2 regions of the Streptomyces sp. NPDC002573 genome follow, and region 1 is predicted to be linked to the other one. Evidence: riboswitches for the same ligand, from Rfam matches in the RefSeq annotation. Region 1 holds a riboswitch; the other holds the start of a gene.
The links. Region 1 has a riboswitch for guanidine ahead of ACFYX0_RS11635 (DMT family transporter). Riboswitches for the same ligand answer to the same signal wherever they lie in the genome.
Positions count from the first base shown of each region.

Region 2: it holds a riboswitch for guanidine, as region 1 does, so the genes downstream of both, ACFYX0_RS27595 (MBL fold metallo-hydrolase) here and ACFYX0_RS11635 (DMT family transporter) in region 1, are expected to answer to the same signal.

Region 1 covers NZ_JBIARC010000009.1:46,879-61,037, reverse strand. The annotation lists gene rph (ribonuclease PH) at 1-634, shown strand, start outside; gene ACFYX0_RS11670 (hypothetical protein) at 800-1,204, shown strand; gene rdgB (RdgB/HAM1 family non-canonical purine NTP pyrophosphatase) at 1,257-1,859, shown strand; tRNA gene ACFYX0_RS11660 (tRNA-Leu) at 1,918-2,002, opposite strand; gene ACFYX0_RS11655 (HNH endonuclease) at 2,045-2,689, opposite strand; gene bcp (thioredoxin-dependent thiol peroxidase) at 2,876-3,343, opposite strand; gene ACFYX0_RS11645 (DUF3618 domain-containing protein) at 3,509-3,847, shown strand; gene ACFYX0_RS11640 (co-chaperone GroES) at 3,930-4,232, shown strand; guanidine-III (ykkC-III) riboswitch at 4,354-4,411, shown strand; gene ACFYX0_RS11635 (DMT family transporter) at 4,445-4,765, shown strand; gene ACFYX0_RS11630 (transglycosylase domain-containing protein) at 4,810-7,221, opposite strand; gene ACFYX0_RS11625 (ABC-2 family transporter protein) at 7,916-8,716, shown strand; gene ACFYX0_RS11620 (ABC transporter permease) at 8,709-9,710, shown strand; gene ACFYX0_RS11615 (ATP-binding cassette domain-containing protein) at 9,718-10,737, shown strand; gene ACFYX0_RS11610 (DUF1707 domain-containing protein) at 10,771-11,739, shown strand; gene ACFYX0_RS11605 (SGNH/GDSL hydrolase family protein) at 11,893-13,224, opposite strand; gene ACFYX0_RS11600 (DUF445 domain-containing protein) at 13,480-14,159, shown strand, end outside.
Region 2 covers NZ_JBIARC010000032.1:95,063-109,221, forward strand. The annotation lists gene ACFYX0_RS27550 (GntR family transcriptional regulator) at 1-31, shown strand, start outside; gene ACFYX0_RS27555 (TauD/TfdA family dioxygenase) at 204-1,841, opposite strand; gene ACFYX0_RS27560 (cytochrome c oxidase assembly protein) at 2,007-2,840, opposite strand; gene ACFYX0_RS27565 (DUF2243 domain-containing protein) at 2,840-3,403, opposite strand; gene ACFYX0_RS27570 (MFS transporter) at 3,560-4,978, opposite strand; gene ACFYX0_RS27575 (MalY/PatB family protein) at 5,273-6,415, shown strand; gene ACFYX0_RS27580 (LLM class F420-dependent oxidoreductase) at 6,432-7,271, opposite strand; gene ACFYX0_RS27585 (APC family permease) at 7,332-9,155, opposite strand; gene ACFYX0_RS27590 (ATP-binding protein) at 9,373-10,515, opposite strand; guanidine-III (ykkC-III) riboswitch at 10,613-10,682, shown strand; gene ACFYX0_RS27595 (MBL fold metallo-hydrolase) at 10,695-11,567, shown strand; partial or broken gene ACFYX0_RS27600 (sugar kinase) at 11,604-12,598, opposite strand; partial or broken gene ACFYX0_RS27605 (SMP-30/gluconolactonase/LRE family protein) at 12,595-13,155, opposite strand; gene ACFYX0_RS27610 (SDR family oxidoreductase) at 13,297-13,995, opposite strand; gene ACFYX0_RS27615 (helix-turn-helix domain-containing protein) at 14,104-14,159, shown strand, end outside.

The sequences.
Region 1 (14,159 bases):
CGGCGACACGAAGGTCCTCTGCACCGCCTCCCTCACCGAGGGCGTGCCGCGCTGGCGCAAGGGCACCGGCGAGGGCTGGGTCACCGCCGAGTACGCCATGCTGCCCCGCTCCACCAACACCCGCGGCGACCGCGAGTCGGTCAAGGGCAAGATCGGCGGCCGTACGCACGAGATCAGCCGCCTCATCGGCCGCTCCCTGCGCGCCGTCGTCGACTACAAGGCGCTCGGCGAGAACACCATCGTCCTCGACTGCGACGTCCTCCAGGCGGACGGCGGCACCCGCACCGCCGCGATCACCGGAGCGTATGTGGCACTGGCCGACGCCGTGGCCTTCGCCCAGCGCAAGAAGCTGGTCAAGGCCGGCCGGCAGCCGCTGACCGGCACCGTATCCGCCGTCTCCGTCGGCATCGTGGGCGGCGTCCCCCTCCTCGACCTCTGCTACGAGGAGGACGTCAGGGCCGAGACCGACATGAACGTCGTCTGCACCGGCGACGGCCGCTTCGTCGAGGTCCAGGGCACGGCCGAGGCGACGCCGTTCGACCGCGAGGAACTCAACGCCCTCCTCGACCTCGCCGCCGCGGGCTGCGGCCGGCTCACCGCGATCCAGCGTGCGGCCCTCGAGGCAACCGAGTAGCGCCGTCCCGCGTTTTCAGGGGTAGCCGCACAGCCGAAGCGGTGGGGCGCCGGGGACAACCCGCGCCCCGCCCTCGGCCCCGTACGCCCGGCCCGGCGTAGGACGCGCCGGACCGGCTGGTGCCTCCATGGGGAGCGCGGCACCGTCAACGGGGAGGGACCCTCCATGGCCGCGCGCCACCACCGTCGCCGCACCACCACCGCCGCGTTCGCCGCCGTCGCCGTACTCGCCGCCATGGGCGCGAGCGCGGGCTGCGACGCCGTCGGCAAGGCGATCGACTGCGTGCAGACCGCCGACGCGATAGCCGACAGCGTCACCGATCTCCAGCAGGCGGTCGAGAGCGCGGCGAACGACCCGAGCCAGGCGGACGCCTCCCTCGACTCCATCGAGAGCAACCTCGACAAGATCGGCGACAAGACGGACGACGTCGACCTCAACAAGGCCGTCGACCACGTCCGCGAGGCCGTGGGCAACGTCCGCGACGCCCTCAAGAACGGCGACACGACCCCCGACGTCGGCCCGGTCACGGACGCGGCCGGCGAACTGACGAAGGTCTGCACCTCGTCCTGACGAGCCGGGGGCGTGGCGAAGCGGCGCCGCGACCGCACGGATACTGGACGGCATGACCCGCCTGATCCTCGCCACCCGTAACGCCGGAAAGATCACCGAACTCAGGGCGATCCTCGCCGAAGCGGGCCTCCCGCACGACCTCGTCGGCGCGGACGCCTACCCCGACATCCCCGACGTCAAGGAAACAGGCGTCACCTTCGCCGAGAACGCCCTGCTCAAGGCCCACGCCCTGGCCCAGGCCACGGGCCTGCCGGCCGTGGCCGACGACTCCGGCCTCTGCGTGGACGTCCTGGGCGGCGCCCCCGGCATCTTCTCCGCCCGCTGGGCCGGCCGGCACGGCGACGACCGGGCCAACCTGGAACTGCTCCTCACCCAGCTCGCCGACATCGACGCCCCCCACCGAACCGCCCACTTCGCCTGCGCCGCCGCCCTGGCCCTGCCGGACGGCACCGAGCGCGTGGTCGAGGGCCGGCTGCTCGGCACGCTCCGCCACGCCCCGTCCGGCACGAACGGCTTCGGCTACGACCCGATCCTCCAGCCCGAGGGCGAGACGCGCACCTGCGCGGAGCTGACCCCCGCGGAGAAGAACGCGATCAGTCACCGAGGCAAGGCGTTCCGCGCCCTGGTACCGGTGGTACGGGAACTGCTGGGCTGAGCCCGGCGCAGCGAAGGCCCGGTCGGATCATCCGGACCGGGCCTTCCTCATGTCTGTGTGCGGTCGGTGGGACTCGAACCCACACGGGATTTCTCCCACGGGCACCTAAAACCCGCGCGTATCGCCTATTTCGCCACGACCGCCCCAAAGCGGACATTTAATCTTCCTGTGCCGCTTCGTGTCGTTCAGTGTACGGGGGAGTCCGGCCGCCCCGCTGTGCGCCCGTCCTTCCGGCGGCACCATGTTGCCGTCAGTGCATGGCAGTTCGGGCACAGGTACCGCGGGTTCTCGATGCGGATGTCCTGCCGGTCACCGTTGATGTGGTCGATCTGAAGTGTGACGGGCTGCCCCAGCCACTGCCCTTGGTTCCCGCACGATGCCCACCGGTAGGGAAGGCCCGCCTCCTGGAGGGCCACGTGCAACCGCGCGCGGTTGGGGCGCGCGGAGTCGGCGGGGAGCACGACCAGCACCCGCTCCGCCGCGGGCGCGCGGCGGAGCGTGCGGGCGGCAGCCCAGGGGCGCCGGGCGAAGTGGCCAGTGTCCAGCCCGAGTTGGGCGGCGCCGCGGCGGACCCGGCGGTGGTTCGTGTCGTTCACCTCGAGCTCCAGTGTGCGCATGACGCCGGCGTAGCTCGTGGCCTCGGCCACGGCTGTGCGCAGCGCGTTCTCGGGAATCGCCGGGCGGAAGCCGCGGAAGTGGGACGTGTCGATGCTCCGTTCCCGGAACATCCGTCCCAAGGCGGCACGCGAACGGCCGTCGTCGGGGACTCCGAGGATCTCGGCCGCCCCGCGCACACTCCGGGCGGAGGCGGCTGCGGCGTCGGTGGCCATGACGTTCCCTCCGCTTCCGGCCGCCTGGTCGCGGTCTCGTACGGAGTGACGAACCGTTTGTCGGACAGTCGCGCCCGGTATGCGGAACGGCCCGTACCGGGAGGGTCGGTGCGGGCCGCTCGGGGGAGGTGGGGTCCTTGGACTCCTGGTCCCCGGAGTCCTTGGACTCCTGGTCCCCCTGGGGTCCTAGACGCCCAGGTCCTTGATGATCTTCGCTACGTGGCCCGTCGCCTTGACGTTGTACAGGGCGCGCTCGACCTTGCCCTCCTCGTCCACGATCACCGTTGAGCGGATGACGCCGACGACCGTCTTGCCGTACAGCTTCTTCTCGCCGAACGCGCCGTAGGCCTCCAGCACCTTCTTGTCCGGGTCGGCGAGCAGGGTGACCTTCAGGTCCTCCTTCTCACGGAACTTCGCGAGCTTCTCCGGCTTGTCGGGCGAGATGCCGATGACGTCGTAGCCGGCGCCCGCCAGCAGCTCCAGGTTGTCCGTGAAGTCGCACGCCTGCTTGGTGCAGCCTGGGGTGAGCGCGGCGGGGTAGAAGTACACGATGACCTTGCGGCCCTTGTGACCGGCCAGGGAGACCTCGTTGCCGTCGGCGTCCGGCAGGGTGAAGGCGGGGGCGGTGTCGCCGGGCTGCAGTCGCTCGCTCATCGTCGTTACCTCACAGGCAGGGGGCGGTTACCCGACGAGCCTAATCCGCGTCCGGCGGCTCCAGAGGGGTGCCGATGGGTGCGTTCGGCGAGGAACTGACAGACTGTCGACCACAGACGCAGGAATTGCACGGAACACGTCGCAAACGACCACGGAGGAAACGCGGTGGCGGACACGTCGAGCACACCGGACACCAGAACTCCGGCGGAGATCGAGGCGGACATCAAGCGCCGCCGCGAAACGCTGGCCGAGACGCTCGACGAGATCGGCGTCCGGGTGCACCCGAAGACGATCGTCGGGGACGCCAAGGCCAAGGTCGTCTCCCATGTCGACAACACGCTCGGCCGTGCGTACGTCCGCGCCAACCGGGTCGTCGGCGAGGTGAAGAGCCAGATGGTCACGGAGGACGGCGCGCCGCGCCTGGAGCGCATCGTGCCCGTGGCGCTGGTCGTGGTCGGGGTCGTGGGCCTGCTGGCCCTCGGTTCCCGGCGGCGCAAGGGCTGACCCGGCCGCGCACGAAGCCGTCGGAGACAGGTAGGTTCGGGGCGTGAGCGAGAAGAACCACCACGACAAGCTGCCCATCCGGATGCTGCACGACCGCGTGCTGGTGCGGCAGGACACCGCCGAGGGCGAGCGCCGCTCCGGCGGCGGCATCCTGATCCCCGCGACGGCGGCCGTCGGCCGGCGCCTCGCCTGGGCCGAGGTCGTCGCGGTCGGACAGAACGTACGGACCGTGGAGCCGGGCGACCGGGTCCTGTACGACCCGGAGGACCGGGCCGAGGTCGAGGTGCGCGGGACCGCGTACGTGCTGATGCGCGAACGCGATCTGCACGCCGTGGCCGCGGACCGCTTCGAGGGGTCGGAGGACTCCACGGGGCTCTACCTGTAGGGCCACCCGGGCCCGCGCGTCTCCGCGGGCCCGCCGAGCTCGCGCGATCGGCGCGATCCGCGCGAAAAGGGGCTGGTGACCGTTGTCACCAGCCTCTTTTGCCTGTCCTTTGCTATGTTGGGCGGACCCGCGAGGGACCCGACGAGACGCGCCGTACCGGGACGCAAAGACGACGCACCCCCTGTTGATCACCGAAACACGGAGGTGCCCCCATGGCGTGGGTCCTGCTCGTCCTCGCCGGCCTGCTCGAGGTCGGCTGGTCGGTCGGCATGAAGTACACCGACGGATTCACCCGTCTCTGGCCGAGCCTGGGCACCGGCGCGGGCATCGTCGCCAGCATGCTTCTGCTGTCGTACGCCGCGCGGTCCCTGCCCATCGGTACGGCGTACGGAGTCTGGGTGGGCATCGGTGCGGCCGGCGCGGCGGTGCTGGGCATGACCGTGCTCGGTGAGCCCACGACCGCCGCGCGGATCTTCTTCGTGGCGCTGCTGCTGGTGGCCGTGGTGGGGCTGAAGGCGACCTCGGGTCACTGACCCGGTGCGTCGGCCGGGCGGTCACGACCGCCCGGCCGTCCCGGTCAGAACCCCACGCCGCCCGCCGGTCCGCCCGGCCCGGTCGGTCCGCCGTCGCCGGTCGTCCCGCCGGTCCCGGTCGTGCCCGCGTCGCCGGTCGTGCCGCCCGCGCCCGTGGTTCCGCCCGTGCCCGTCGTTCCGCCGGCCCCGGTGGCGCCACCGGTGTCCGTGCCGCCGCCCGTGCCGGTTCCGCCGGTCCCCGGGGCTCCGCCGGTTCCTGTGGTGCCGCCGGGGTCGGTCGGGCCGCCGCTGCTGGTGGTGCCGCCGTCGCTCTGGCCCTGGGCCTGGCCCTGGTCCTGCCCCTGGGTGCCCTGGTCGCCGGTCGTGCCGCCGTTGTCCTGGGTGCCGGTGGTGCCGGTGGGCTGGTCCGAGGGGCTCGTGGAGGGCTCCAGGGTCTGGTCGGCGCCGGCCTGGAGCTGGAGGTCGAAGTCCTTGGTCGGCTTGCCCTGCAGCGCTTCCTTGGTGAACTGCGCCCAGATCTGCGCGGGCGCGCCGCCGCCGTTGATACGGTCCAGGCCCATCGCGCCGTACAGCGGCTTGTGGGCAGCCGTCACGGGGTCCTGGCCCATCACGGAGACCACCGTGGCGAGGTCGGGGGTGTAGCCCGCGAACCAGGCCGCCGTGTCCTCCTCCGCGGTGCCGGTCTTGCCGGCGGCCGGGCGGCCCGCGGCCAGGGCGCTGGTCGCCGTGCCGTTCTGGACGACGCTCTGCAGGACCGAGGTGGTGGTGTCGGCGGCCTCGCGGCTGACGGCCTGCTCGGTCTTCTGCTCGGGCAGCCCGCCGACGTCGTCGCCGTCCTTCGTGATCTTGTCGACCAGGGTGTACGTGCTGCGCTCGCCGTGGTTGGCGAGCGTCGCGTAGGCCTCCGCCATGTCCAGGACGCTCGCGGTGGCCGTGCCCAGCGCGATGGACGGGTAGGGGTTGAGGTCCTTGGTGCCGGACGGGATGCCGAGGTCGACCGCGGTCTGCTTGATCCTGGCCGGGCCGACGTCCACGGCCATCTGCGCGTACACCGCGTTGACCGACTTGTCGGTGGCGTCGCGCACGGTGATGTCGCCGTATGAGTGGCTGTCCTCGTTCTCGGGGGCGTACACGCCGCCGGACCAGCCCTGGACCGGACGCTTGTTGGTGCCGTCGTAGATCGTGTTCGGGGTGATGGGACGGCCGTCCTGGGTCCGGGAGTTGTTCTCCACGGCGGACGTGAACACGAACGGCTTGAAGGTGGAGCCCACCTGGAAGTCGCCGCGCGTGGCGTTGTTCGTGTACTGCTTCACGTAGTCGATGCCGCCGTACATGGCGAGGATCTTGCCGGTGCGCGGATCGACGGCCGCGCCGCCAGCGCGGACGTAGTTGTCGACCTTGCGGTTCTTCTTGTCCAGCTTGGACATCACCTGGTCGTTCACCGCGTTGACGAAGGCGTCCTGCTTGCTCTTCTGCAGGGTGGTGGTGATGCGGTAGCCGCCGGCGGCGAGCTGGTCCGCGTCGACGATCTTGTTCTCCTGCAGATAGTCCTTGATCGCGTCGAGGAGGTAGCCGCGCTGGCCGGACAGGCCGGTGGAGGCGTTGGCCTCCTTGGGCATGGGGAACTTCATGCCGGCGCGCTGGGAGCTGCTGAGCCAGCCCTTCTTGACCATGCCGTCGAGGACGTAGTTCCAGCGGGCCTCGGCCGCGCCCTTGTTCTCCGGGTGCGCGACGACGTCGTACTCGCTGGGCGCGTTGAGCAGCGCGGCGAGGTAGGCGCCCTTGGCCGGGTCGAGGGACATGGCGTCGACGCCGTAGTAGGCGCGGGCGGCGGCCTGGATGCCGTAGGCGTTGCGGCCGAAGAAGCTGGTGTTGAGGTAGCCCTCGAGGATGTCGTTCTTGCTCTTCTCGCGATCCAGCTTGATCGAGATGAAGAACTCCTTCACCTTGCGGGTGACGGTCTGTTCCTGGCCCAGGTAGTAGTTCTTGACGTACTGCTGGGTGATCGTGGAGCCGGACTGCTTGCCCTTGCCGGTGGCGGTGTTCCAGCCGGCGCGGACCATCGCCTTGGGGTCTACGGCGGACTCGGTGTAGAAGTCGCGGTCCTCGGCGGCGAGCACGGCGTGCTGGGCGTCCTTGGAGATCTGGGCGAGGCCGACGCTCTCGCGGTTGACCTTGCCGTCGCGGGCGATCTCGGTGCCGTCCGCGTACAGGTAGACGTTGCTCTGCTTGGTCGCGAGCGCGTTGGCCGGCGGGATCTTGACCATGGAGTAGCCCAGCGCGAACAGGCCGATGAGCAGCAGGACCCCGACCACGAAGGTGCCGAGCACCATCCGCCAGGTGGGGAACAGCCGACGCCATCCCGTACGCCTCGGCCGCTTCCCCTGCCCGCCGGACCCGGCCTGCGCGCTCGGGACCGCGGACTGCGGGTCTATGGCGGCGGGCTGCGCGGCCATGGCGGCGGACTGCGGGGCCACGGCGGCGGGGCGCGGTCTCGGGACCGTGGGTTGCGGTTTCGGGGCCGTGGGCTGGGGGGCCGCGGCCGGGGGCAGTGCCTTCAGGGTCATGGTGTGCGGATCGGCGGCCGGGGGCAGCGCCTTCAGGGCCATGGTCTGCGGGTCGGTGTCCGCGGGCTGCGCCTTCAGCGTCATGGTCTGCGGGTCGGCGGCCGCGGACTGCGCCTTCAGGGTCACGGTGTGCGGGTCCGTGTCCGCGGGCCGCGGTTTCGGAACCGTCGGCTGCGGGTCCGTGACCGCGGGTTGCGGCTTCGGGTCCGCGGGCTGCGGATCAGTGGCCGCAGGCTCCGGCTCCGTGGCCGCAGGCTCCGGCTCCGTGGCCGCGGGTTGCGGTTTCGGGACCGCGGGCTGTGGGTCCAAGGCCGCGGGCGGTGGCGGTTCTGTGGGCGCCCCGCCCTTGCTGCTCTGCTGCGGCTGCGGCTCGTCGCTCATCGTGGTGCCGGACTCCCGTTTCGCGTCGTACGTTCCCGTACGCCCTCATACGCCATGTGCGCCCCCTGATGAAGACTGTCGCACCAACCGTTCCGTTCCCGGTACGACGGACCTGCCGCAGCGGAAAAACGTGTGGTACGCCACCTCGTCCGCGCGCTAGGCTCCTGCGCTTCGCCCCGGAACGCGTCGAAGGAGGTTTCCCGTGGGGACAGGGCGGTTGTACGCCGCTGTCGCCGCCGGTGGTTTCCGGCGGTACGCGACCTATCGGACCGCGACCGCGGCGGGGGTGTTCACCAACACAGTCTTCGGATTGATCTTGGCATACACCTACCTGGCCCTGTGGCACGAACGGCCCCACCTCGGGGGGTACGACGAGGCCCAGGCGTTGACGTACGTATGGACCGGGCAGGCGCTGCTGATGACCGTCTCGGTGATGGGCGGCGGCTTCGAGGACGAACTGATCGAGCGCATCCGCACCGGCGACATCGCGATCGACCTGTACCGGCCCGCCGACCTCCAGCTGTGGTGGCTGGCGGGGGATCTGGGCCGGGCCCTGTTCCATCTGCTGGCGCGGGGGGCGATCCCCATGGCGGCCGGCGCGCTCCTCTTCCCGCTCGCCCTGCCCGGCAGTCCACTGGTCTGGGTGGCCTTCCTGACCGCCGTCCTGCTGGGCACGGTGGTCAGCTTCGCGATCCGCTACCTGGTCGCGCTCAGCGCGTTCTGGCTGATGGACGGGGCGGGTGTGGCGCAGATCTCCTGGATCGTCGCCATGTTCTGCTCGGGGATGCTGCTGCCGCTGAACGTCTTCCCGGGGGTGCTCGGCGAGATCGTGCGCGCCCTGCCCTGGGCGTCGCTGATCCAGGCGCCGACGGACGTCCTGCTGGGCACGGCGGACCCGGTGGCGGTCTACGCCCGTCAGCTCGCCTGGGCCGCGGTGCTGCTGACGGCCGGGCGGATGCTCCAGTCCGCGGCGACGCGCCGGGTGGTGGTGCAGGGTGGCTGAGGAGACGTACGAGGAGACGCGCGGGCGGCCGCACGGGCGGTCGTACGGGGATCTGCGCGGGCAGACGTACGAGGGCGTGGACGCGGACGCGGAGGCGGGAGCGGACGTCGACGCGGGCGCCTCCGCCCACGAGGCCCCTCGGGACCAGGACCGGTGGCCGCTCCGGCCGGGCGGGAGGACGTACGGGCGGGTGCGCGAGGGCCTGCGTGCCTACCGGCTGATCACCGCGATGTGGATCCGCTCCACGATGGCCTACCGGGCCTCGTTCGTGATGACCACGCTCGGCAACCTCGTGGCCACCGCGCTGGACTTCGTCGCGATCCTGCTGATGTTCTCGCGGGTCGACGTCCTCGGCGGCTACCGGCTGCCCGAGGTCGCCTTCCTGTACGGGCTGGCGTCGACCGCGTTCGGGTTCGCGGACCTCGCGATCGGCTCCATGGACCGGCTGGGGCGGCGGGTGCGCGACGGCACGCTGGACACCCTGCTGGTGCGCCCCGCGCCCGTGCTGGCGCAGGTCGCCGCGGACCGCTTCGGGCTGCGCCGGCTCGGCCGCGTCACTCAGGGAGCATGCGTCCTCGGGTACGCGCTCTCCGTGCTCGACGTGGCCTGGACCCCGCTCAAGGTGGCGATGATCCCGCTCGCGCTGCTCAGCGGCGGCCTGATCTTCTGCGCGCTGTTCGTGGCGGGCGCGGCCTTCCAGTTCGTCGCGCAGGACGCCTCCGAGGTGCAGAACTCCTTCACCTACGGCGGTCAGACGCTGCTGCAGTACCCGCCCACCGTCTTCGCGAAGGAACTGGTGCGCGGCGTGACCTTCGTACTGCCGCTCGCCTTCGTCAACTGGCTGCCCGCGCTGTACGTGCTGGGGCGGCCCTATCCGCTCGACCTGCCGGCCTGGGTCGCGTTCACCCCGCCGCTGGTGGCGGCGGGCTGCTGCGCGGCGGCGGGGCTGGCCTGGCGCGCGGGACTGCGTTCGTACCGGAGCACGGGGAGCTGAGGAAGTCATGGACGGTGGCCTGATGGGGGACGGCGGCTCGGTGCGGGACGACGGCGCGGTGCGGGACGGCGGCTTCATCGAACTGGACCGCGTGGAGAAGGTCTTCCAGGTGCGCAAGCGGACCGGTTTCCTCAGGAGCGAGCGGCGGGAGGTGCGGGCCGTCGACGGGCTCTCCTTCACCGTGGCGCGCGGCGAGATGGTCGGCTACATCGGACCGAACGGCGCCGGGAAGTCCACCACCATCAAGATGCTGACCGGGATCCTCACCCCGAGCGGCGGCCGGCTGCGGGTCGCCGGGATCGACCCCGCACGCGAACGGCTGCGGCTCGCCCAGCACATCGGGGTGGTGTTCGGTCAGCGGACGACCCTGTGGTGGGACCTGCCGCTGATCGACTCCTACCGGCTGATGCACCGGATGTACCGCATCCCGGACGGGCGGTACCGCGAGCGGCTGGACCGCCTCGTCGAACTCCTGGAGCTGGGCAGTCTGTTGGACGTCCCGGTACGGCAGCTGTCGCTGGGGCAGCGGATGCGCGGGGACATCGCGGCGGCGCTGCTGCACGACCCGGAGGTGCTCTACCTCGACGAGCCGACGATCGGTCTCGACGTGGTCTCCAAGGCCAAGGTGCGGGCGTTCCTGCGCGAGTTGAACGCCGACCGCGGCACGACGGTGCTGCTGACCACGCACGACCTCCAGGACATCGAGCAGCTGTGCTCCCGGGTGATGGTCATCGACCACGGGCGCCTGGTGTACGACGGTGCGCCGGGCGCGCTGCACGAGGTGGGCGACAGCGAGCGCACCCTCGTGGTCGACCTGGAGCGGGAGTTGCCGCCGATCGAGGCGCCGCCCGCGCGCGTGGTGCGGGTGGAGGGGCCGCGGCAGTGGCTCGCCTTCCCCGCGTCCCGGTCGGCGGCCCCGCTGGTGGCGCGGATCGCGGCGGAGTATCCGCTGGTGGACCTGTCGGTGCGGGAGCCGGACATCGAGGAGGTCATCGCGCGGATGTACGCCGGGAGGACTTCGGCGTAGTCCGGCGCGCGGGGAACTCGTAGGCTGAAGCCCATGACCGACGCTGTGTCTTCCGGGGGACGTGACGATCAGCGGCTGACGCCGCGGGATTCCGGGTCCCCCGCACCGGATCTCCGTGCCTCCGACGCCGACCGTGAACGGGTCGCCGAGGTCCTGCGGGACGCCCTCGCGGAGGGCCGTCTCGACGTGGAGGAGTTCGAGGAGCGGCTGGAGGCGACCTACCGGGCGCGGACGTACCGTGAACTGGCGCCGATCACCCGGGACCTGCCCGCCGCGGGCGTCGAGGCCCCGCCGGTGTCCCTGGTCAAGGAGCCTGCGGTGAGCGGGAGTTGGCGGGACCGGATCGTCGGCGGCGAGGGGTCGTCCTCGTGGGCGGTCGCCGTCATGTCCGGGTTCCAGCGCAAGGGGCGCTGGACGGCGCCCCGGCGGTTCAACTGCTTCGCCTTCTGGGGCGGCGGCGAGATCGATCTGCGCGAGGCGTACTTCGCGGACCGCGAGATCGAGATCAACTGCGTGGCGATCATGGGCGGGATGAATGTGATCGTGCCGCCCGGCGTCGAGGTGGTCGTGCGCGGCATCGGGATCATGGGGGGCTTCGACCACCGCGAGGAGGGCACGCCCGGCGATCCCGGCGCGCCGCGTGTGATCGTCACCGGGTTCGCCTTCTGGGGCGGGGTCGGCGTCGAGCGCAGGCTGACCCGGGCGGAGCGGCAGCGGCTGAAGGAGGAGCGGCGCCAGGAGAAGCTGGACCGCAAGGCCGCACGCAGGGAGCTGAAGGACTCCCGGGGCGGGGAACGCGGGGTCTTGGCGGGCCTGGACGGACTGTTCGACGCCCGTGAGGCCCTGGAGCAGCACCGCGAGGCGATGGAGGAGCACCGCGAACTGCTCCGCGAACGCCGCGAGGAGCGCCGCGAGCGCTACGAGGAGCGCCGGGAGGAGCGCCGCGAGCGCCGGGAGGAGCGCCGCGGGCATCGCGACCGCCGCCGCTACAGGGACTACTGAGGGCCGCCGAACGGGCTCGACGACGACTCCCGAACGAGCCGGCCCGACGGGGAAGTGCTGAACCCGTCCCTGACGGGAAATGCCGAACCGGCCCCCGGCGGGGACTGCCGAACCGGCCCGCGGCCTCGGCGGCCGTCGGGCCGCCGGCTGCCGTCACAGCTGCGCCGGTACCGCGCCCCTCAGCGAGGTCAGGTCGAAGACCTCCGCCATCCTGGCGAAGCCCCGGTCGCTGGGGTGGAGGTGGTCGCCCGAGTCGTAGTCGGAGCGCAGCCGGCGCGGGTCGTACGGGTCGCGCAGCGCCTGGTCGAAGTCGACGACCGCGTCGTACACCGTGCCCGACCGGATCTGCGCGTTGACGGCCTGCCGCACCCGCTCGCGGTCGGCCCGGTAGCCCCGGTGGCCCTCGAACGGCATCAGCGTCGCCCCGACGACCTTCAGCCCGTGCGCGTGCGCCCGGCGGACCAGGGTGCGCAGGCCCGCCGTGATCCGGTCGGGGTCGGCGTGCCCGGGGTCGCGCAGGATGTCGTTGACGCCGAGGTCGACGACGACGGCCCTGACGTTCGTACGGTCCAGCACATCGCGGTCGAAGCGGCTGAGGGCGCTCGGGTTGTCGGCGGGCCGGCCGAGGCCGCCGTCGGCCAGGACCCGGTTGCCGCTGATCCCCTGGTTGACCACGCTGTAGCGGGGCACGTCCCCGGATCCGGCGGCCCCGCGCAGCCGCTCGGCGAGGACGTCCGTCCAGCGGTGGTCGGCGTTCGTGGTGGAGGTGATGCCGTCGGTGATCGAGTCGCCGAGCGCGACCACGGTCCCGACCGCCTGGTCGCTGAGCACGTCGAGCGCGGTCAGATAGCGCCAGGACGGGCTCTGCCCGGGGTACGGGACGCCGCTCGTGTCCTCCGTGCGGTCGCCCTGTGCGACGTAGGAGATCTGGCGGGCGTGCATGTGGTAGGTGACCGGGCCCGACGGGGTGGGGGAGTACGTGGTCACGAGCACGTCCGCGTCGGGCGGGACGGCGATGCGCACGGCGTCGCTGACCGTCTGCCGGCCGACGGGCACGACGACCGAGACGGCGCCGCCGAAGGTGAGCCGGCGCATGGTGCCGGGCGCCGCGGCCGGGCCGCCCGCCGTGGCGAGGGCGATCGAGGCGTGCGTGACGGTCAGGGGCTGCCGCCCGTAGAGATTGGACAGCGTGATACGGGCACTCGTACCGCCGACGTCGGTGTGGACGACGTTGCGTACGGACCGTCCCGCCATCCCGTTCCTGCCGGTGCCGGGTTCGGCGCCGGAGGGGGAGGCCGACCAGGTGCCCACCCAGGCGCCGACGGAGGCGGGGGCGGCGGAGCCCGGCGGGGCCTGCCGGGTGGCGGTGAGCGTGCCGCGGCGGTCGCCGTCATCGGCCGCGGCGCCGATGTATATGGCGGCGGACAGGGCCACGATCACGGTGACGATCGCGGACAGCAGGGCATAACCGTGACGCCTGGTCATGCGACGCGTGTCTCCTCGGACGAGCGGAGCCCGAGACTCCGGTGCTGATCATCCTCATGATGCGTCATGAGGCGGGAGAGAGCGATGTGGCCCCTGTTGAGCCCCGAGAGGAACGATCCCCGAGAGGAACCCTGACGAGACCCTGAAAAGCCCCGAGACTTCTCCGAGCGGACAGACGCCGGGAACTCTCGTTCCGTTCCAGGAGTCGGTCAGGAAGGGACAATGTGTAACGGAGGACACGATCGGGTGGAGCGGATGGAACGCACGAAACCGGACGACTCGGCGGACGCGGGGCGGCCCACGGGCGCCGGAGGGCCTTCCGGCGCCGGGCCGTCCGTCGGTACGGCCGCCGCGGCGGGGCCCGCGGACGCCGAGGGCCTCGTCGGCGTCCCGAGCCGGGCGATGACCTCCTTCAGCGCCGCCGACGAGGAGAAGCGCCGGGGCGTGCGCCGGATGAAGAGCACGGCGACCGGGCTGCTGCTGCTCGTGGCGCTCGTGTACACCCTCGCGACCTGGGCGCGGCACTCCGGCGCGGGCCCCTGGGCCGCGTATGTGGCAGCGGCCGCCGAGGCCGGCATGGTCGGCGCGCTCGCCGACTGGTTCGCGGTCACCGCGCTCTTCCGGCACCCGCTCGGCCTGCCCATCCCGCACACGGCGATCATCCCGAACAAGAAGGACCAGCTCGGTGTCTCGCTGGGCGAGTTCGTCGGCGAGAACTTCCTCTCCGAGGAGGTCGTACGGCAGCGGCTGCGCGCCGTCGGCATCAGCAGCCGCCTGGGCGCCTGGCTCGCCCGCCCGGAGAACGCGGACCGGGTGACGGCCGAGCTGGCGACGGCCCTGCGCGGGGCCCTGACGGTGCTGCGGGACTCCGACGTCCAGGCGGTGGTCGGCGAGGCCATCACCCGCCGTGCCGACGCCCAGGAGATAGCGCCCGG
Region 2 (14,159 bases), on a different contig from region 1:
CCGGCCCGGCACGGCAACCCCTGGGACCTAGAGCTGCGGCCGGAAAGGTTCAACGGCTCGCGACGCCCGGCACGGCACCTCGCCGCGTTGTCGCATCACCCGAGTACATCCAGTACACGGGCGATGCTCCGCCTTGCGACGCTCCCCCACTGCCCCAGCACCGGACGCCGCGAGCCTTCCGGCAAACCTTTCCGGCCGCAGCACTAGCCGCGCAGCAGCGCGGTCAGCAGCGGGAGGAAGTGTTCGAACGGCGGGGTGACGGCGTCCGGGTCCTTGGCCTCGTCGTCCCAGCGGCGGACGGCGACCGCGTCGGCCGCTCCCGGCAGCGCGGCGAACCGGTCCGCCTGCGCCGCAGTCATCACCCCGCCCTGGACCGCGAGCGTGTACTTCGACGCCTCCGAGAGCCGGTCGTGGTAGCCCGGTTCCACCGCGCACAGATAGCGCTTGGCGGCCACGTGCAGCCGGACCGGTTCGGTGACCTCGGGCCCGAACCAGCGGCCCAGTGCGTCGGCACCGGTGTGGCTGTGCCGGTTGTCGTTGCCGGACATCAGCTCCCGGCCGGTGACGACGTCGTCCTCGACATGCCCGACATCGTGCAGCAGCGCGGCGGCCACCAGATGCGGCGGGGCACCCGCGGCCTCGGCCCTGGCCCCGGCCTGCAGCATGTGCTGGGCCATGGAGACCGGCTCGCCCAGGTACTCCGTCGTCCCGGCCCCGGCGAACAGTTGGACCAGCGGTTCCAGGGTGTCCGCTCGGCGCAGCACGGCCAGGGTGCTCGCCAGCCCGTCCAGGTCGGCGTAGCAGCCCTGGAGGTGACGTGCTCCGTCCTTGGCGAACGCGGTGCGGGCGTGCAGCAGCCGGGTGTTGTCGAACACCAGGCAGTCGCCGGGCACCAGGCGCAGGTCCAGACGCAGCTCCGGGCGCTCCAGCAGCTCCGCGAAGGTGCGGTAGGCCGTGTAGAACGCCTCCAGTGCGTCGGCCGACAGCCGCAGGGTGCCGATCGAACGGTTGTTGAAGCGCACCTCGCGTACGCGGCCCAGCGGGTCGGTGTCGATCAGTGGGCGGTCGGCGCGCAGTTCGGTCCCCGCGTCGCGGAAGACGAACGGTACAGGTGTACGGGTGAGCACCTCGAACGCCTCCGGGTCCTCGCGCCGCAGCAGCGCGGCTGCGGCGAAGCCGTCGACGAGGCCTGAGTCCCCGCCGTCCGCGTCGTTGACCAGGCAGTGCAGCAGCTGCACGGTCGGAACCGGGTCCCGGTACGGGTTGTCGGTGTGTGGTGTGATGGCGACCGAGGTGAAGGCGAGGTTGTTCGGGTCGGGCTCGACGCGTACGTCGAAGAGCTTGCCGTAGTTGGTCTCACGGACGTAGCCGAAGGTCTCCGCCACGGCGAGCACCTGGCCCTCGCGCTCGGGCACCCCGCGCAGCACCATGAAGCCCAGCCGCAGCACGGACTCCAGCATCCGCGCCCGCAGGGCCGGCTCGGCCAGGTACTCGTCCCAGTCCGCCGTGGGCACCCGGCCGGTCAGATCGCGAGCCGTCCACAGTTCCTTGCCGGCTTCGGTGCGCCGGTCCCGGCGCTCCGGTCGCCCGGGCCGATGGGCCTCCAGCCAGGCCTGCGGGTACGTCGAGCGGTGCCCGTCGGGGCCCCAGGTCACCTCGACGGCCGGCGCCCCGGCGCTGTCGGCGGCGGCCACCGCGGCGACCCGCAGCCCGTCCGGAAGGGAGCCGATCTGGAACAGCTTCTGGCCGGAGCGCGGATCGCGGCACTGGGTGCAGGGGCAGTTGTCGCGGAGCCACATCACCGGCAGGTCGCCGATCGGGAAAGCGGGCAGGGGGGACACGTTCACTCCTCGGGCAAAGTTGTATAGCCAACTTCCCCGACCGTCACAGCCGGACACGTCCTGGGAGTGGCTCGAAGATGGCGGCGAGGCGAATCCCGCCCCTCGCGCAAGGGATCGCGGCCGGCGGCGTCACCGTCCTTGGCGGACGCCGCGAACCGGTGGGCGTCATGTCCGCGCGGGACGGTAGGACGGGTAGTCCTTCGCGGCCGGGAGGGACCGGCGTTCGGGGCGCCAGGTGGTCACGAGGGCGGCGGCGAGAAGGAGCTCGGCGATGTCGCCGCCGTAGTACATGATTTCCGCACCGCCCTGGACCTCGGGGACGGGGGCGTGAATGTCGACCCAGATGCCGCCGTACATCAGTTGCGCGATGGCGGCGTGCAGGGCGATGGCGCAGCCGAGGTAGACCAGCCGGGCGCGGACGCCGGGGCGGGCGGGGGCCGGGTCGGGGCCGGCGATGACGTAGGCGAACAGGCAGCCCGACATCAGGAAGTGGGCGTGCAGCAGCCAGTGCCCGGCCGGATGGGCCATGGCGGTGTCGTAGAGCGGGGTGAAGTAGAGGATCGCGAGGCTGCCGGCGGACAGCAGCAGGGCGACGGCCGGATGGGCCGACCGGCGGGCAGGCCGACTGCGCACGACCGCGGTGACCTGGCGGGCGCGGTGTGCCGGCAGCGTCCGCAGCAGAAGGGTGACGGGGGCACCGAGCACCAGGGCGAGCGGGGCGTACATGCCGATCAGCAGGTGCTGGGCCATATGGCCGCGGAAGTCGGTGTGGGCGAGGGGTGCGAGCGGCGGCAGGATCGCCGCTGCCAGCAGGGCCAGGCCGATGGTGAAGCAAGCCGTACGCCAGGGGCTCCAGCCCCGCACCGGGTTCCGGAGCCGGGCCAGGCGGGCGAGACGAAGGTAGATGCCCGCGCACGCCAGCAGGGCGAGCACCGGCAGCAGGATCTCCGGCAGGCCGCTTCCGGCGCCGTGGTGGAGGTGATGGGTGTCGTGACCCATTACGCGGGTGATCCCGCGAGACGGGGGGCGGGGGCTTCGGGGTCGAAGGGCCGGCCACTGCGCTGGAGGAGCCAGCCGCCCGCGACCAGCAGCGCGCCCAGGACGAGGAAGGCGATGTCCCACCAGACCTGGTGGGGGCCGCCGCGGACATGGTGGATACCGAGGATGTGGTGGTCCAGGATGCCTTCGACGAGGTTGAAGAGACCCCAGCCCACCAGGATCCAGCCCCACAGCACCCGGGACGTCCACACCCGGCGGCGGTTGTGGGTGACCCGGGAGTACAGGATCGCGAGGCCGATGAGGACGGCGATCCAGCACACGATGTGGAAGATGCCGTCCCAGAGGGTGTTCATCTCCAGCCCCGAGACGGTGTGGGGGTTGTAGTACTTGACGCCGATGCGGTCGTGGTTGGTGCTGCTGAGCATGTGGTGCCACTGCAGTAGCTGGTGCAGCAGGATGCCGTCGAGGAACCCGCCCAGCCCCACCCCCAGCACGATGCCCGGCAGTTGAAGACTGGCCGGCTCCAGACCGGTCCGGGCCTCGCTCGCGGTGGTGGTCGCCATCGCCCTGTCTCCGTCTCGTCCGTGCGGGTCTGCCGGTCCTCCCCCTGTGTGCTTTCCCGGCCGGGCGGCCCTGGTGCCCCCGGAGCGGCCGGTTCCTCCGCACGGCCTACGCGCATACGCGGACCGCTCCGGCCCGTTCGGCAGCCCCGGTAGGGCCTACGGGACTTCGGAGTCCGTGGGCACGCACTGCCATGCGAGGCAGGCGGCGGTCAGATAGGCGAGGGCGCCGATGGCCATGCTGGTGCGCAGCCCGGCGCCGTAGTCGGTGTGCGTGGCCAGGAGGCTTCCCCCGAGTGCCACGCCGGTGGCGCTGCCGATCTGGCGGGTGGTGTTGAACAGGGCGGAGGCGGCCCCGGCGTATGCCGGTGACGCGGCACCCATCACGGTGGCGGTCGAGCCGGTGAGGGCGAAGGACGTACCGAACCCGGCGGCCATCATGGGTGCCACGAGCAGCGGGTAGGCGGGAGCGGCTCCCGCCGCGGCCCAGCCGGCCAGTCCGAGGGCGGCCAGCAGCATGCCGGAGACGACCAGCGGACGATCGCCCGTGCGGCGGCTCAGCCGCCCGGACAGCACGGAGGCGAACATGGTCATCGCCACCGCCGGGAACAGGGCCGCCCCGGTGGCGAGGGCGCTGAAGCCGCGCTGGTGCTGGAAGGAGAGGCTGGCGGTGAACACCATGCCGTAGAAGGCGAAGTTGAACAGCAGACCGATGCCGGCCCCGCCGCTCATCGCGCGTGAGCGCAGCAGGTTCAGCGGGAGGGCGGGCGACCGGGCGAGCCGCTCGCGCAGCACGAACGCCACGGCGGCCGAGGCGGCCAGGCCCAACCCGGCGAGGACGGCGGGGTCGGACCAGCCACGTCGTCCGGCCTCGTTGAGCGCGGCCGTCAGCAACCCCACGGCCGCCACGACGGCGCACTGCGCCGGCCGGTCCAGAGCCCGGTCGGCGTTCCGGGGCGAGGGTGCCACGTGCCGAAGTGTCAGCAGCAGGCACGCCACGCCGACGGGCAGATTGATGAGGAAGACCCAGCGCCAGCCCACGGTCGAGACCAGGAGCCCGCCCAGCAGCGGTCCCGCCGAGGCCGCGATGCCCGCCATCGAGCCCCACAGGCCGAAGGCTCGTGAGCGTGCGGCCGGCGCCGGGTAGGCCTGCTGGAGCAGGGCCAGGGAGCCGGGCACGATCAGCGCCGCGCCGAGCCCCTCCACCAGCCGGGCCGCCACCAGGAAGGGAGCCGTGGGCGCGAACGCGCACGCGGCGGAGGACACGGTGAACACCGCCACGCCCGAGCAGAAGATCCGACGGTTGCCGAGCCGGTCGCCCAGCGCGCCGCCGGTCATCAGTAACCCGGCGAAGACCATGGTGTATCCGTCCGTGATCCACTGGATGCCGGTGAGCGAGGCGGACAGGTCCCGGCCGACCACCGGCACGGCGACGTTGCTGATCGTCACGTCCAGGATCACCATGAAGTACCCGGAGCACACCGCCAGCAGCGGTGCCGGGGACCGCCGCCCGGCCCGCGGGACCGACACAGGAGGGAGCGGGGGCTCACCGCCACCGGCAGACTCCGCGAACGCCACGTCCCCAGCTCCCTTCCGCTCACGAAGATCCCGCCTGCACAAAAGCCACGCTAAGGGACACATATCTCATACTGCGGATGGGTTCGGCGGAGAGGTGCCGGCACGCGGAGGAGCAGGAGGCGCCCGGCGGGGCCACTATGAGAGTGCCCACGAACTCACGAGCACGCTTCTACACGGCCACGGGAGCGCAGACCAATGGATCGCAGGGAGAGCGCGGGTCTCGACGACGCGAGGAGCGGTCGCGCGAATCCCCTCACACAGTTGTCCCTTGAGCAGCTGCAGAAGCGTACGAGCATGAAGTGGCGCGTGTACCCCAAGAATGTGCTCCCGCTGTGGGTCGCGGAGATGGATGTGCCTCTCGCGCCGCCCATCGTCGAAGCGCTGCACACGACGATCGACCTCGGCGACACCGGCTACCCGCATGGAAGCGCCTACGCCGAGGCGCTCGCGGAGTTCGCCCGCGTGCGATGGGGCTGGGAGGACCTGCCCATCGCCCGCACCGCGATCGTGCCCGACGTCATGATGGGGATCGTCGAAGTGCTCCGGCTGACAACCGACCCGGGGGAGACCGTGGTCGTGTGCTCGCCGGTGTATCCGCCTTTCTACGCGTTCATCACCCACGCCGACCGGGAGGTCGTCGAGGCAAGGCTCGGACAGGATCTCCGGATCGATCTCGGCACCCTGGAGGACGCCTTCGTACGAGCCCGAAGCCGGGGCCGCCGTGCGGCGTTCCTCCTGAGCAACCCGCACAACCCGACCGGAGTCGTCCACACCCGGGAGGAGCTGCGAGCCGTCGCCGAGCTGGCCCGGAAGCATGGCGTACGGGTGGTGTCCGACGAGATCCACGCCCCATTGGTGCTGCCCGGAGCAGCCTTCACGCCCTTTCTCTGCGTTCCGGGCTCCGAGAACGCCTTCGCGCTGATCTCGGCGTCCAAGGCGTGGAACCTCGCCGGTCTCAAGGCCGCGCTGGCGATCGCCGGCAGCGAGGCGGCCGACGACCTTCGTCGTATGCCCGAAGAGGTCAGCCACGGCCCCAGCCATCTGGGGGTCATCGCCCACGCCACGGCGTTTCGCGACGGAGGGGACTGGCTCGACGAACTGCTGCTCGGCCTCGACGCCAACCGGCGTCTGCTGGGGCAACTCGTCGAGGAACACCTCCCCGCCGTTCGCTACCGCCCGCCGCAGGGCACCTATCTGGCCTGGCTGGACTGTACGGAGCTGGGACTGCACGGCGACCAGCGGGCCGATGGTCCCGGGGTGGTGAGTGATGTGGCCGGGCCGGCGAGGATGTTCCTGGACAAGGCCGGAGTAGCCCTCAGTTCCGGCCATGTCTTCGGTTCCGGCGGGGCCGGGTGCGTACGGCTCAACTTCGCGACGTCACCAGCCGTACTGCGCGAGGCCCTGACAAGAATGGGCCGCGCGCTGCGCAATCTGTGACGGACGGCGCTTCCGGTCAGGCCATGCCGGCCAGTTCGTCCGCCAGCGGCTGGAGGACGTGCGGCGAGTAGGGCAACGGGAGGTAGACGACGGCGAGTTCGGCACCCTCGGCAGCGAATGCGGCCGCGTCCGCGGCGGTCCGCGCGGGGTCTCCGGTGTGGCGCACCTGCGCGGAGAGCCGGATCTCCGCCGGGTCGCGTCCGACGCTGCCGCAGTGCTGGTGCAGCACGTCGCGTGCTCTGCGGAACTGTTCGGGTGTTCCGGTGTCGAAGTTCCAGTGCTGGGCGAACCTGGCCGCGGTCCGTAGGGTGCGTTTCTCCCCGCTGCCACCGATGCAGAGAGGGGGGTGAGGTCGCTGGATCGGCTTGGGGTTGCAGCGAGCGTCGGTCAGCTCGTAGTACGCGCCTTTGAACGTGGTGCTCTGGTCGGGTCCGAGCAGGGCGGTCAGCATCTCGCAGGCCTCCTCGAAGCGGTCGCTGCGCTGTCGGGGGGTGCCGAGTTCGATGCCGTAGGCGTGGGACTCCTCCTGGTTCCAGCCGGTCCCGATGCCGAGTTCCAGCCGACCGCCTGAGATGACGTCAAGCGTGGCCGCCATGTTGGCCAGCACCGCCGGATGCCGATAGTGGATGCCGGTGACCAGCGTGCCCAGGCGCAGTCGTCGTGTCGCCTGGGCGAGTGCCGCCAGGGTGATCCAGCCTTCGAGGCGAGGGGTCGTCGGGTCGGTTCCGTGCATGGCCTGGAAGTGGTCGGAGGTCCATCCGGACTCGAAGACCTCCATCTCGTCGGCTGCCCGCCACACATCGAGCAGAGCGTTCCAGGTGGTTCCCTGCGGTGACGTCTTGAAGGCGAAGCGCATCACGCCACGCTACGGAAGCGAGCGAAGCGGTGCCAGGGGCACTCCGCGGCGTCGCCCGGCTCAGAGGCGTAGTCGGTAGGGGAGCATGCACACCACCACGTCCGTGCGCGATCGCAGGACGGTGGCGAGGAGCAGTCCGCGCTGGTTCTGGAGGATCTCGTAGCGGCGGTGGCGGGGTTCCACCTCGGGGATGAGGACGGCGATCTGGCGTCCGTCTCCGTCCTGAGCCGCGCGCTGCACATAGTCGACGATCGGCTGTACGAGTGAGCGGTGCGGACTGTCGATGATGTCGAGCCGGACACCGGGGTCCCATCGCTCCCACGCCTCCCGCAGAGCACGGGTCTTGTCGGGGTCGGCCTGGACGGCGACGGCGACCACCTCGTCCCCCAGGGCGAGGGCGGCGCCGATGGCGTGCCGCGCGAGTTTGCTGACGTCACCGAGCGGAACGATGACCAGGCTCGCTGTACGCCGGTCGGGTGGGCCGGGGATACGGCCGAGTCCCAGCTCCTTCCCCACTTCGGTGTAGTACCGCTGGATCCGGGCGAACAGCAGCATCATCAGCGGCACCGCGATGACGACCACCCACGCCCCTTCCAGGAACTTCGTGGTGAGGAGGATGACGCCGGCCAGGGTCGTCAGCAGTGCCCCGGTGCCGTTGATCAGCGCGCGCCGCTTCCATCCCTCGGGCTTCTGCCTGGCCCAGTGCCTGACTAGGCCGAGTTGGCTGAGGGTGAAGCCGATGAAGACGCCGATGGCGAAGAGGGGGATCAGCCGGTGGGTGTCGGCGTTGACCGCGATGAGCAGCAGGGCGGCCATCAGGGCGAGGGCGACGACGCCGTAGCGATAGACGGGGCGTTCGGCGCGCAGTCCGAACAGGTGGGGCAGCCGGTGGTCGCGGGCGAGCAGGCTCATCAGCACCGGCAGTCCGCCGAAGCTGGTGTTGGCGGCGAGAAGCAGCACCAGGGTGACGATGATGTTGGTGGCGTAGTAGGCCCAGCCGGTGCCGTAGGCGCCTGCGGTGAGCTGTGCCAGTACGGTGACGCCGCCGCGCGGGGCCACATGGTCGCGGCGGATCAGCACGGCCAGGCCGACCAGCATGATCCCCAGCAGCGCACCGAGCATGAGTTCGGTGCGCTGGGCGCGCTTGAACCTGGGGGTACGGAAGGTCGGTACGGCGTTGGCGATGGCCTCCACGCCGGTCAGGGCCGAGCAGCCGGAGGAGAACGCCTTGAGGATGAGCAGCAGACCCAGCGTCTCGTGCGCCGGGAAGGACTGGGCCATGCCGACGACGGCCGCGGGATGTGGGCGGAGCAGGCCGAGGACGACGACTCCGAGGATGGCCACGATGAACAGCACGGTGGGCAGCATCAGCACCCGGGCGCTCTCGGTGACGCCGCGGAGGTTCACACCCGTCAGCAGAGCGAGGCCCATCAGGCAGATGAGCAGCTTGTCATGGGCGAGGGCGGGGAACGCGGAGGCCAGCGCGTCGCCGCCGGCGGCCAGGCTGACGGCCACGGTGAGCACGTAGTCGACGACCAGGCTGGCGGCGGCGAGCAGGCTGGAGGTCGGGCCCAGTTCGGCCTTCGAGACGGCGTAGGCGCCTCCGCCGTCCGGGTGTACGGCGATGACCTGGCCGTACGAGATGACCAGTGCCGCGAGCAGAAAGGTGATCGCCAGCGTGATGGGCAGGGTCGCGCTCAGCGCCCCGGTGCCCGCGGCCACGAGCGCCAGCACGATCGCCTCGGGGCCGTACGCCACCGAGCTGAGCGCGTCCAGTGACAGCGCGGCCAGCCCTTCCAGGCTGGTGAGGTGGTGTTTCTCGCCCTCGCCGGGACGCAGCGGGACCCTCGGTCTCAGCTCACGTCGTGCCAGGCCATACGCCATCGGGACCTCGTCAGGGCCGGTCGGACAGTCGAACGGTCGCAGTCAGTCTCCGCCGTGGGGCGGGCGTCCGCTTCCCAGTGCGGCCCGGGCGGGTCGGTCGGTGTGGATACGGGAGGACCGGCCTGCTTCCGCCGGGGAGCCGGGAGGGAGCAGGCCGGTCACGTCGGCTGGGAGGGCAGGGAACGGAGCGTCAGACGTGTCGCCCGACGCCTGGTCCTCAGGACATCGCCGCCGCCGACACGTTCGGCCACTCCGGCCGCCCCTCCGGTGAGGTCGGAACGGTGAGCACCATGGTCAGGCCGCCGCCGGGCGTGTCCTCGGCATGCAGCGTGCCACCCACGGCCTCGGCGAACCCGCGTGCGACCGCCAGACCGAGGCCCACGCCGACACCGCGAGGCGAGTCGCCGTACCGCTGGAAGGGTTCGAAGATCTGGTCCTTGGCCTCGTCCGGGACCCCGGGGCCCCGGTCGATGACCCGCACCTCCACCCGGTCGGCGAGGGCGCTCGCCGACACCAGGACGCTCTCCCCCGGCGGGCTGTACTTGACGGCGTTCTCGACGACGTTGGCGACGGCCCGCTCCAGCAGGCCCCGGTCGACGTAGACCATGGGCAGGGTTTCGGGGATGTCCAGTTCCACACTGTCCTCGGGGACCCCGCCGAGCGCCATGGGCACGACCTCGTCGAGGTCGGTCTCCCGGATGATCGGGGTGACGGTGCCGGTCTGGAGACGGGACATGTCCAGCAGGTTGCCGACGAGGTGGTCGAGGCGGTCGGCGCCCTCCTCGATCGCGGCCAGCAGCTCCGCCCGGTCCTCCTCGGACCACTCGACGTCGTCGGAGCGCAGCGAGGTCGCCGAGGCATTGATGCCGGCGAGCGGGGTGCGCAGGTCGTGGCTGACGGCGGCGAGCAGCGCGGTCCTTATGCGGTTGCCCTCGGCCAGTTCCTTGGCCTGGTCCGCCTCGTGCTGCAGGCGCTGGCGGTGCAGGACGACGGCGGCCTGCGCGGCGAACGCGGCCAGCACCCGCCGGTCGGAGGCCGGCAGCACCCGGCCGCGCAGGGACAGCGCCATGTGGTCGCCGACCGGTACGTCGACGTCCGCGTCCTCCGGGACGCCCGCGGGCTCGGGTCCCACACTGCCGGCGCAGGTCCAGGGCGCAGTCTCGCCGGTGCGCTCCAGCAGCGCAACCGACTCCATGCCGAAGGTCTCGCGGACCCTCTCCAGCAGCGCCTCCAGCGTGGTCTCGCCGGCGAGGTCCAGGCCGAGCACCGCGGGCAGCCGGCTCTGCGCATGAGCGGCCTTGCCCGCCTGGATCTTGGTGTCCAGCGGATTCACCCCACCGGCCTGGACTCGTACGAGCACCTGGCCGACAAGCGCCGTCTGCCGTGCGCCGACGCGGCGCCGACCCGGCCGCCTGTCATTGTCATGATCAGTCGGTCGGCCTCGTGGTAGCTTCGCCGCGGCGGCTCGTAACCGTGCCTGCCCCGGACGAGATGTGCGCCGTACCCGGCCTGCCAAGACGACGCACCGAAGGAGTCGTCATGGATACGGGCACGTCGTGGGTCGATTTCGCCGCAGGGGTTCCCGAGCCGCGTGCGCTCGACGTCCCGTGGATCCATGGTTCGCCGTCGGCCAAGCACAACGCGGACCCGGACATCCAGGTCCACGGCTACGACGAGCACACGTTCATCCTGCGGCAGAACATGGCGATCAACTATGAAGCGCCTTTCCTGTTTCTGCTGTTCGGCAATGATCGGGCGGTGTTGATCGACACCGGTGCCACCGCCTCCGCGGAGTACTTCCCCTTGCGCCGGACCGTCGACGAACTCGTCGCGGAGTGGCTCACCCGGAACCCCCGGGACGGGTACGGCCTGCTGGTCCTGCACACCCACCCACACGGCGACCACGTCGCGGGCGACGCCCAGTTCGCCGACCGTCCCGCCACCACGGTGGTGGCTGCGGACCGGTCCACCGCCTGGGAGTACTTCGGGTTCACCGAGGACCCCGGCGCCGTGGCGCGGATCGATCTGGGCGGCCGGGTGCTGGAGTGTCTGGCCACCCCGGGTCATCACGACGCGGCGGTCACCTTCTACGACCCGTGGACCGGGTTCCTGCTCACGGGCGACACGGTCTACCCCGGCAGGCTCTACATCCAGGACTGGGTCGCCTTCACCCGGACCATCGACCGCCTGATCGAGTTCAGCGACGGACGGCCGGTCACCCATGTGCTCGGCTGCCATATCGAGATGACCCGTGAACCGGGCGTGGACTACCCGATCCGTACCACCTACCAGCCCGACGAGCCCCCGCTGCAGATGACCACCCGCCATCTGCGTGAGATCCGCGCGGCGCTCGCGGAGGTCGGTGACCGGCCCGCTCGACGTGCCTTTCCCGACTTCATCCTGTGCCCGTGAACCCGGTCCGCGGGCGTGCCGAGCACCGGATGACGTTCACGCGTCCGCCCGGAGCTCATTGAGCCGCTCCCACGCACCGGCTGAGAGGGCGAGGAGGCGTTCGATCTCGGCCGGGTCGGGCAACGGACCGTGGTCTCCGGTCACTTGGAGGGCGCTGACGGCCGTGATGTGTCCCAGTCGCAGCGCGCGCACGGTGGTCGTTCCCCGGAGCAGCCCCGCCAGGAACCCGGCCGCGAAGGCGTCGCCGGCGCCGACCGGCTCGACCACCGTCGTGCGCAGAGCGGGGACCGTGCACATCCCTTCGGCGGTGAGGGCCGTCGCGGCGCGGGCGCCGTCCTTGACGACGACGATCCGGGGATGCGGGAGCAACTCCCGTATGCCAGGGACCGTCACGTCGGCGCCCCACAGGCCCTGGGCCTCGTCGAGGCCGACGAAGACGACGTCCCCCCGATCGGCCAACTCACGCAGCACGGACGCGGCCGTGCCGTCCGGCCACAGGGCGGCACGGTGGTTGACGTCGAAGCTGACCGCGTACGGCCGCTCGTCCGCCGGGACGGCCAGGGCCTGTGTCACCAGGCTCCGGCAGGAGGCGGACAACGCGGGAGTGATGCCCGTGAGGTGCAGGAGCGCGGCCGTGGTCACCGGCTCCTGGTCCAGCAGCCCGGGGCCCAGCGCCGAGGCGGCCGAGCCGCGTCGGTAGTAGTGGACGCGTGTCCGCCTGGACCCGGGTCCTTCACCAGGAGGCCGGTGGGACGGTGGGGATCGGTGCGGACCTGGGAGACATCGACCCCGGCGTCGGCGACGGTGGTGCGCACGCGGTGCCCCAGAGAATCGTCCCCCAGGGCCGAGAGCCAACTGAAGGGGATCTCGTGATCGGCGAGGCACATCGCCACGTTCGACTCCACTCCCGCCACGGACAGGCGCAGGGTCCCGGCGTCGGCCAGCGGCCGGGGCGGGTCGGGAGTCAGGGCCGCCATGGTCTCGCCGACGAAGACGACCCGTCCGGCCCGCGGACACCATGGGGACGTCATACGGGCTCCTGCGCGACCGGCGCGGGCAGGCGCCAGGCCGGATCGGGCCGGAACGCGGGCGTGGGCGGGCCCGGTACGTCGACCGGAACCCCGAAGACCCCGCCGTCTGACGGGCCGGGTGCGGCCAGGCCCACGCGGGCCGAGGTGATGTGGAGCGTGCTGCCCTGGAGGCACACTCCGGCCGGCCGGGCCGCAGGGAGGTGCAGCATACGGTCGAGCGTGCCGTCCGGCCGGTAGCGGCGCACGGTCGCCGTGCCCCACACGGCGACCCACAGCGCGCCCTCGACGTCGACCGCCATACCGTCGGGGCTGCCGTCGTCGTGCCGCCACACCGGATTGCGCCAGGCGTCGCCGGTGCGGTCCGCGGCGCGTACGGCGTCCTCGTCGACGGTGATGCCGAGGCCGCGTATCTCGCCGCGCTGTGCGTGTCCGTCGACGAAGCGGAACGGCTCGGGGCCGATCACATAGGACAGCAGATCGGCGTCCTTGTTGAAGTGGATGCCCCGACTCTGTTCCTGGATCAGGAAGTTGGGGGTCGCGAACGCTATCAAGCGTGACGGCCGGGGCGAGCCGGGAGGGGCGGGTGCGGGGAGATCGGGTCTGCGCTGGGTTCGCCGCCGTCGCGCCCGGGCGGGCCCGGGCGGGCCCGGGCGCGACGGCGTGGCGGACGGAGGAGTGGCCGGCACGGACTCCCCTTCTCAGCCGAGCTGCGGGTACAGAGCCGTGATTCCGCCGGGGAAGCCTCCCTGGACCTTGCGGCTGACCTCGTCGACGACGATCTCGTACGCATCGGCGGCGATGCCGTCCACGGCCGCGCGGGCGACGTCCGCGGGGTCGCTCTTCGGCGTCGTCACATGGGCGGCCATGTCGGTGTCCATGTAGCCGACGTGGAGTCCGGCGACCCTGATGCCCTTCGGGGCGAGCTCCTGGCGCAGGGCGTTCGTCATGCTCCACTCCGCGGACTTGGCGGCGGCGTACGGGCCCACGGCGGGATAGCTGATCCACGACAGGACGGACAGGATGTTGAGGATCGAGCCGCCACCGCGGGCCTCGATGACCGGAGCGAATTCCCTGATCATGCGCAGGGTGCCCAGGTAGTGGGTCTCCACCTCGAGGCGGACGTCGTCCCAGCTGCCCGTCAGCAGATCAGATCCGGTCGAGGTGCCGGCGTTGTTGACCAGCAGATTGACGTCACCGGCCTCCTGGGCCGCCGCGGCCACGGAGTCGGGGTCGGTGATGTCCAGCCGGATCGCCTTCACACCGGGCAGGTCGATCGTCTCCGGCTTCCGGGCGGCGGCGTACACGGTGGCGCCACGGGCGGCCAGCTCCTGGGCGATCCTCCTGCCGAGTCCGCGGTTGGCACCGGTGACCAGGGCGGTGGCTGTGCTGATGTCCATGATTCCTCCTGCCGGGGGGAGCACCCCGAAGCTGGCTAATGTTTTGAAAAGTCAGCTGGGACGCTACCGCCTGGCTACGCATGAAGCAAGTCAGGTTAGTGTTAGGGCATGACTGATCTGCTGACGGAACGCGACGCCTGGTCCACGACCAACTGCTCCATCGC